DNA from 2 places in the Streptomyces rubrogriseus genome. Region 2 is predicted to be linked to the other one. Evidence: riboswitches for the same ligand, from Rfam matches in the RefSeq annotation. Region 2 holds a riboswitch; the other holds the start of a gene.
The links. Region 2 has a riboswitch for glycine ahead of gcvP (aminomethyl-transferring glycine dehydrogenase). Riboswitches for the same ligand answer to the same signal wherever they lie in the genome.
Positions count from the first base shown of each region.

Region 1 (3,395 bases), 4.1 Mb from region 2:
GGTCCAGCTCGGCGTCGACGGCGGCGGCGACGTCCGGGTCCAGCTCGTGCAGGGGTGTGTTCAGAAGCGACATGCGATCGTGACTCCTCAGGCGCCGGCGAAGGCGGTGTACTCGTCGGCGGAGAGCAGGTCGGCGGGCTCGTCCGTGACCTTCACCTTGAACAGCCAGCCGCCCTCGAAGGGGGCGCTGTTCACCAGCGACGGGTCGTTGACGACGTCCTCGTTGACCTCGGCGATCTCACCGGAGACGGGGGAGTACAGGTCGGAGACGGACTTGGTCGACTCCAGTTCGCCGCAGGTCTCGCCCGCGGTCACCGAGTCGCCGACCTCGGGGAGCTGGACGAAGACGACGTCACCGAGCGCGTTGGCCGCGTGCTCCGTGATGCCGACCGTCGAGACGCCGTCCTCGGCGCCCGACAGCCACTCGTGCTCCTTGCTGTAGCGCAGCTGCTGGGGGTTGCTCATGGCCTGAATTCTCCTGTACGCGAGGAAGTGGCTGGTGAAGGGGGTGAAGGGGGTGACGAGGGAGCGCTGAGTGACAAGGGTGACTCAGGGGGGCAGCCGCGGAGGGGCGGCACCCCGTGTCCGCTGGCTGCTTCTGTCTGCTTCTGTCTACTTCTGGCGCTTGTAGAACGGCAGCGCCACGACCTCGTACGGCTCGTGGCTGCCCCGGATGTCCACGCCCACGCCCTCGGTGCCCGGAGCCGCGTGCGCGGGGTCGACGTACGCCATGGCGATCGGCTTGCCCAGCGTCGGGGACGGAGCGCCGGAGGTGACCTCGCCGATCACCTCGCCGCCCGCGACGACCTGGTACCCGGAGCGCGGGACCCGGCGGCCCTCGGCGACCAGGCCGACCAGGACGCGGGGCGGCCGGGAAGCGGCGCGCTCGGCGGCCTCGGTCAGCGCGGCGCGCCCGACGAAGTCGCCCTCCTTCTCGAACTTCACCACCCGGCCCAGACCGGCGTCGAACGGCGTCAGCGCGGTCGACAGCTCGTTGCCGTACAGCGGCATGCCCGCCTCCAGGCGGAGCGTGTCCCGGCAGGACAGGCCGCACGGGATCAGCCCCGCGCCCTCGCCCGCCTTGGTCAGCGCCTGCCACAGCCCGACGGCGTGCTCCGGCTTCACGAACAGCTCGAAGCCGTCCTCGCCGGTGTAGCCGGTGCGCGCGATCAGCGCCGGGACGCCCGCGACCGTGCCGGGCAGCCCGGCGTAGTACTTCAGGCCGTCCAGGTCGGCGTCGGTGAGCGACGCGAGGATGCCCGGGGACTCCGGGCCCTGCACGGCGAGCAGCGCGTAGGCGTCGCGGTCGTCGCGCACCTCGGCGTCGAACCCGGCCGCCCGCTCGGTCAGCGCGTCCAGGACGACCTGGGCGTTGGAGGCGTTGGCGACGACCATGTACTCGGCCTCTTCGAGCCGGTAGACGATCAGGTCGTCCAGGATGCCGCCGTCCTCGCGGCAGATCATGGTGTAGCGCGCCCGGCCCGGCTTCACGGTGCCGATGTTGCCGACCAGCGCGAAGTTCAGCAGCTCGGCCGCCTGCGGCCCGGTGACGGTGATCTCACCCATGTGCGACAGGTCGAAGAGACCGGCGCGGGTGCGCACCGCGACGTGCTCCTCGCGCTCGGAGCCGTAGCGAAGCGGCATGTCCCAGCCGGCGAAGTCGGTCATCGTCGCGCCCAGCGCGCGATGCGTGGCATCGAGCGCGGTACGGCGCAGTTCGGTACTGCTCATCGGTCGGTCGTCTCCCAGGACAGGACGTGGCGAGGTCGGTCCTCCCCATCTGTCATCGGAACCTGAGAGGTTCGCCACGGCCACCGGAGTACGGCGAACAGGGCTTGCACCTTGGGTGGGACCGCCGTCGGGGGCGGTCCGCTTTTCAGATGTGCCTCGCCCGCGCGGTAACGGGGCCTGAGAGATTCAAGGGAGGGACTTGCTCCTTCGGCGCCCCGGCGCGGCCGGGGACTCTCCCGCGCGGATTCAAACGGCCGGTATGCAGTTGGCGCCGCCATCATTGCACGCCCGGGCGATCCGTGGCAGACCGTGATCTGTAACCGGCTTGTGGCAGTAAGCGAACGAAAACGCGAGACCCGCGCATTACCTTCTCTTTACACTCGACGGGGAGGTACTCGTGTACCGCCCCAGGGGAGGACGATCACGGTGAACAGGACCACGGCGTACGCCACCACCTCGGGACTCGCGCTGCCCAAGCAGCCGGCCGCCCCGGCCCCCGAGGCATGCGCCCCACTGACCGCACCCGTCGTCCGCGACCTGAGGGACCGCGACGGCCGCAGCCCGCACGCCCTGCTCTTCGGACCCCGGGACCTGGTGGTGATCACCGGCCTGCCCGGCAGCGGCAAGTCCACGCTGATGCGGCGCACCGTGCGCGGCGGCCGCATCGACTCCCAGGACACCCGCGACCGCTGGGACCGCCGCATGCCGCGCCTCCTGCCCTACACGCTCTACCGGCCCCTCGTCCGCCTCGCCCACTACGCCGGACTGCGCCGCGCGCTGCGCTCCGGCGAGGGCGTCGTCGTGCACGACTGCGGCACCCAGGCCTGGGTGCGCGGCTGGCTGGCCCGCGAGGCCCGCCGCCGGGACGGCACCCTGCACCTGCTGCTCCTCGACGTCGCTCCCGGCGAGGCCCTGGCCGGCCAGCGCGAGCGCGGCCGGGGCGTCTCGCGGTACGCGTTCCTGCGGCACCGCACGGCCAACTCCCGCCTGCTGCGCGCGGTGACCGAGGGCACCCTGCCCGCGGGCTGCTCCTCGGCGGTCGTCCTCGACCGGGCGGCAGCCGACACCCTGCGCCGGATCGCCTTCACGGGGTGACGCACGGTAGGGCTCCGGGGCCGAACGGGTTAGCCTTTCAGCCACGAACGGCGGTACCAGGCAGGCGGTAGGTAGGCAGATGGACTTCCCGGCACAGGCGCACCCCCACCCGCACGGCGGGTGGCCAGGCAACGAGCTGGAGGAGGTGCTGTCGGCCTCCCTCGGCATCCCGTCGGCCGGCGGCCGGATCGTGGAGGTCCTCGGCCGCAGCTTCCTGTGGATACCCCTGCCGAACGGCGGCGGCCCGCACAGCGGCCCCCTCGACCTGCCCTCGCTGGAGATCGACGGCCAGGCCTACGTGCCGGTGTTCAGCTCGGAGGAGCAGCTCCGCCAGGTCGCGGGCGCGCACATGGCGTACACCATCGCCCCCGCCGCGGAGTTCGCCCGCGGCCTGCCCCCGCAGGTCGGCATCGCGGTGAACCCGGAGGGCGTGGTCGGCATCCCGCTGCCGCCGCCCGCCGTGGCCGAGCTGTGCCGGGCCGGGCGCACCCCGCTGGACGGGCCCTCCTCCGGCGGCCGGGTCCGTCTCTTCGAGCCGGACTGGCAGGACGACCCGGTGGACTTCCTGG
Region 1 covers NZ_CP116256.1:6,826,954-6,830,348, reverse strand. Annotated here, with positions in the region: gene glyA (serine hydroxymethyltransferase) at 1-73, opposite strand, end outside; gene gcvH (glycine cleavage system protein GcvH) at 88-465, opposite strand; gene gcvT (glycine cleavage system aminomethyltransferase GcvT) at 613-1,731, opposite strand; glycine riboswitch at 1,771-1,886, opposite strand; glycine riboswitch at 1,887-1,980, opposite strand; gene Sru02f_RS30590 (AAA family ATPase) at 2,158-2,826, shown strand; gene Sru02f_RS30585 (enhanced serine sensitivity protein SseB) at 2,906-3,395, shown strand, end outside.
Region 1: another riboswitch for glycine. It lies ahead of gcvT (glycine cleavage system aminomethyltransferase GcvT); the one in region 2 lies ahead of gcvP (aminomethyl-transferring glycine dehydrogenase).

Region 2 (3,395 bases):
GGTGGGGCGGCTGGCGGACCGGTGCGTGCGGCGGCTGCGCGCCTCCGGACTGTCCGGGCGGACCATCGTGCTCAAGGTGCGCAGATACGACTTCTCCACGCTCACGCGCTCCGAGACCCTGCGCGGCCCCACCGACGATCCCGCGGTGGTGCGGGAGGCGGCCGCCAGACTGCTGGACTCGGTGGACACCACGGGCGGCGTGCGGCTGCTCGGGGTGGGTGTCAGCGGGCTCGCCGACTACACGCAGGAGGACCTGTTCGCGCAGGCGGCGGGGGACCGGGCCGAGGAATCGGCCGAGCAGCCCGAGACCGAGCCCGCCGAGGAGCACAGACCCTCGCCCGCCGAGCGGCGGTGGCCGGCGGGGCACGACGTGCGGCACACGGAGCTGGGGCACGGCTGGGTGCAGGGCAGTGGTCTCGGGCGGGTCACCGTGCGGTTCGAGACGCCGTACTCGGAGGTCGGGCGGGTGCGGACCTTCGCGGTGGACGACCCGGAGCTGACGCCCGCGGATCCGCTGCCGCTGGTCGCCGACGCGGAGGACGGGGCGGGTCAGCCCTCGTCGGGGCCCTTGCCCTTGCCGGCCAGCTTGCCGAAGTCGTGGTCGGGAGGCGGGGGAGCGGCCGCCACGTCCAGGCCGTAGTGGTGGTAGAGCTGGAGTTCCTGTTCCGGCGAGAGGTGGCGGCCGACACCGAAGTCGGGCGCCTCCTTGATCAGCGCCCGGTCGAAGGGCACGCGCAGGGCGCCGTCGACCAGCTCGCTGGGCTCCAGCGGGACGAAGGCGTCCCTGCTGAAGAGACCGGTCCGTATCGCCGCCCACTCGGGGACGCCGGTGGCATCGTCGAGGTAGACCTCGTCCACGGTGCCGATCCTGGTGCCGTCGCGGTCGAACGCCTTGCGGCCGATCAGGTTCCGCGGATCGATGTCAGTACGCACGGGGCCCTCCACTTGATCGCACCACTGGGCCGGACTGGGGTCGCACACCAGCCGCCTAATCATCCGTAAGTACTACAAAAGGGCACAAATGCCCGGTCGGCCACTCGAAGTCCGTGCGGCGACCTCGCTGGTACGCTGGCAAACGGCTGCTGACCCCGCGCGGGAGAGTCCTCCGGACATCACCGGAGGCGCCGAAGGAGCAAATCCTCCCCGGAATCTCTCAGGCTCACGTACCGCACGGACGAGGTCACTCTGGAAAGCAGGGCGGGTGTCGACGGCTTCCGCTCTCACCGACGGTGAAAGCCGGGAGAGCCCCAGGGCTCACCCGGTGAAGCTCTCAGGTTGAGATGACAGAGGGGGAGGCCGTCCGGGTACCCGCGCCGTGGTGCCCCACGAAGGTCGTCAGACCAGGAGGCCTCCGCAAATGACCGCCCATCGCACCCCGCTCTCCGAACTCGAACAGGCCATGCCCTTCGAGCAGCGCCACATCGGCCCCGACCACGAGGCCCGGGCCAAGATGCTCGCGCAGGTCGGTTACGGTTCGCTCGACGAACTGACGGCCGCCGCGGTGCCGGATGTGATCAAGAACGCCGACGCGCTGGACCTGCCGGGCGCGCGCTCCGAGGCGGAGGTGCTGGCCGAGCTTCGTTCGCTGGCCGACCGCAACCAGGTCCTCGACTCCATGATCGGCCTCGGCTACTACGGCACCTTCACCCCGCCGGTCATCCTGCGCAACGTCATGGAGAACCCGTCCTGGTACACGGCGTACACGCCCTACCAGCCGGAGATCTCCCAGGGCCGTCTCGAAGCCCTGCTGAACTTCCAGACGATGGTCGCCGAGCTGACCGGCCTGCCCACCTCCGGCGCCTCGCTGCTCGACGAGGGCACCGCCGCCGCCGAGGCGATGGCGCTGTCCCGGCGCATGGGCAAGAACAAGAAGGGCCTGTTCCTGGTCGACGCGGACGCCCTGCCGCAGACCGTCGCCGTGATACGGACCCGCGCCGAGCCGACCGGCGTCGAGGTGGTCGTCGCCGACCTGAGCGCGGGCATCCCGGCCGAGGTCGCCGAGCGGGAGATCAACGGGGTCCTGATCCAGTACCCGGGTGCCTCCGGAGCCGTCCGCGACATCAAGCCGGTGATCGACCGGGCGCACGAGCTCGGCGCGCTCGTCACCGTCGCCGCCGACCTGCTCGCCCTCACCCTGCTCACCTCGCCCGGCGAGCTGGGCGCGGACATCGCGGTGGGCACCACCCAGCGCTTCGGCGTGCCGATGGGCTTCGGCGGACCGCACGCCGGTTACATGGCCGTGCACGAGAAGTTCGCCCGCAGCCTCCCCGGCCGCCTGGTCGGCGTCTCCGTGGACGCCGACGGCAACAAGGCCTACCGCCTGGCCCTGCAGACCCGCGAGCAGCACATCCGCCGCGAGAAGGCCACCAGCAACATCTGCACCGCGCAGGTGCTGCTCGCCGTCATGGCCGGCATGTACGCCGTCTACCACGGCCCCGAGGGCCTGCGGGCCATCGCCCGCCGTACCCACCGGTACGCCACGATCACCGCCGCCGGTCTCGCCGCGGGCGGCGTCGAGATCGTCCACGGCTCCTACTTCGACACCGTCACCGCGCGGGTGCCCGGCCGGGCCGACGCGATCGTGCACGCCGCCCGCGAGAACGGCATCAACCTGCGGCTCGTCGACGCCGACCACGTGTCGTTCGCCTGCGACGAGACCACCACGCGCGCCCAGGTCGGCGGCGTGTGGCACGCCTTCGGCGTCGAGGGCGACATCGAGTCGCTGGACGCGGAGACCGCGGAGACGCTGCCCGAGGCGCTGCTGCGCACCGACGACTTCCTGACCCACCCCGTCTTCCACCAGCACCGCTCCGAGACCGCGATGCTGCGCTACCTGCGCCGCCTGGCCGACCGGGACTACGCGCTGGACCGCGGCATGATCCCGCTGGGCTCCTGCACCATGAAGCTCAACGCGACCACCGAGATGGAGCCGGTCACCTGGCCCGAGTTCGGGGCGCTGCACCCCTTCGCGCCCGCCGAGCAGGCGCAGGGCTACCTCACCCTCATCCGCGAGCTGGAGGAGCGGCTCGCCGAGGTCACCGGGTACGACAAGGTCTCGCTCCAGCCGAACGCCGGGTCGCAGGGCGAGTTCGCGGGCCTGCTCGCCGTACGCGGCTACCACCGGGCCAACGGCGACGAGCAGCGCACCGTCTGCCTCATCCCGTCCTCCGCGCACGGCACCAACGCCGCGAGCGCCGTGATGGCCGGCATGAAGGTCGTCGTCGTCAAGACCGCCGAGGACGGCGAGATCGACGTCGAGGACCTGCGTGCCAAGATCGAGAAGCACCGCGACGAGCTGGCCGTGCTGATGATCACCTACCCGTCCACGCACGGCGTGTTCGAGGAGCACGTCGCCGACATCTGCGCGCAGGTGCACGACGCGGGCGGCCAGGTCT
Region 2 covers NZ_CP116256.1:2,739,167-2,742,561, forward strand. Annotated here, with positions in the region: gene Sru02f_RS12160 (DNA polymerase IV) at 1-640, shown strand, start outside; gene Sru02f_RS12165 (PRC-barrel domain-containing protein) at 550-933, opposite strand; glycine riboswitch at 1,084-1,179, shown strand; gene gcvP (aminomethyl-transferring glycine dehydrogenase) at 1,358-3,395, shown strand, end outside.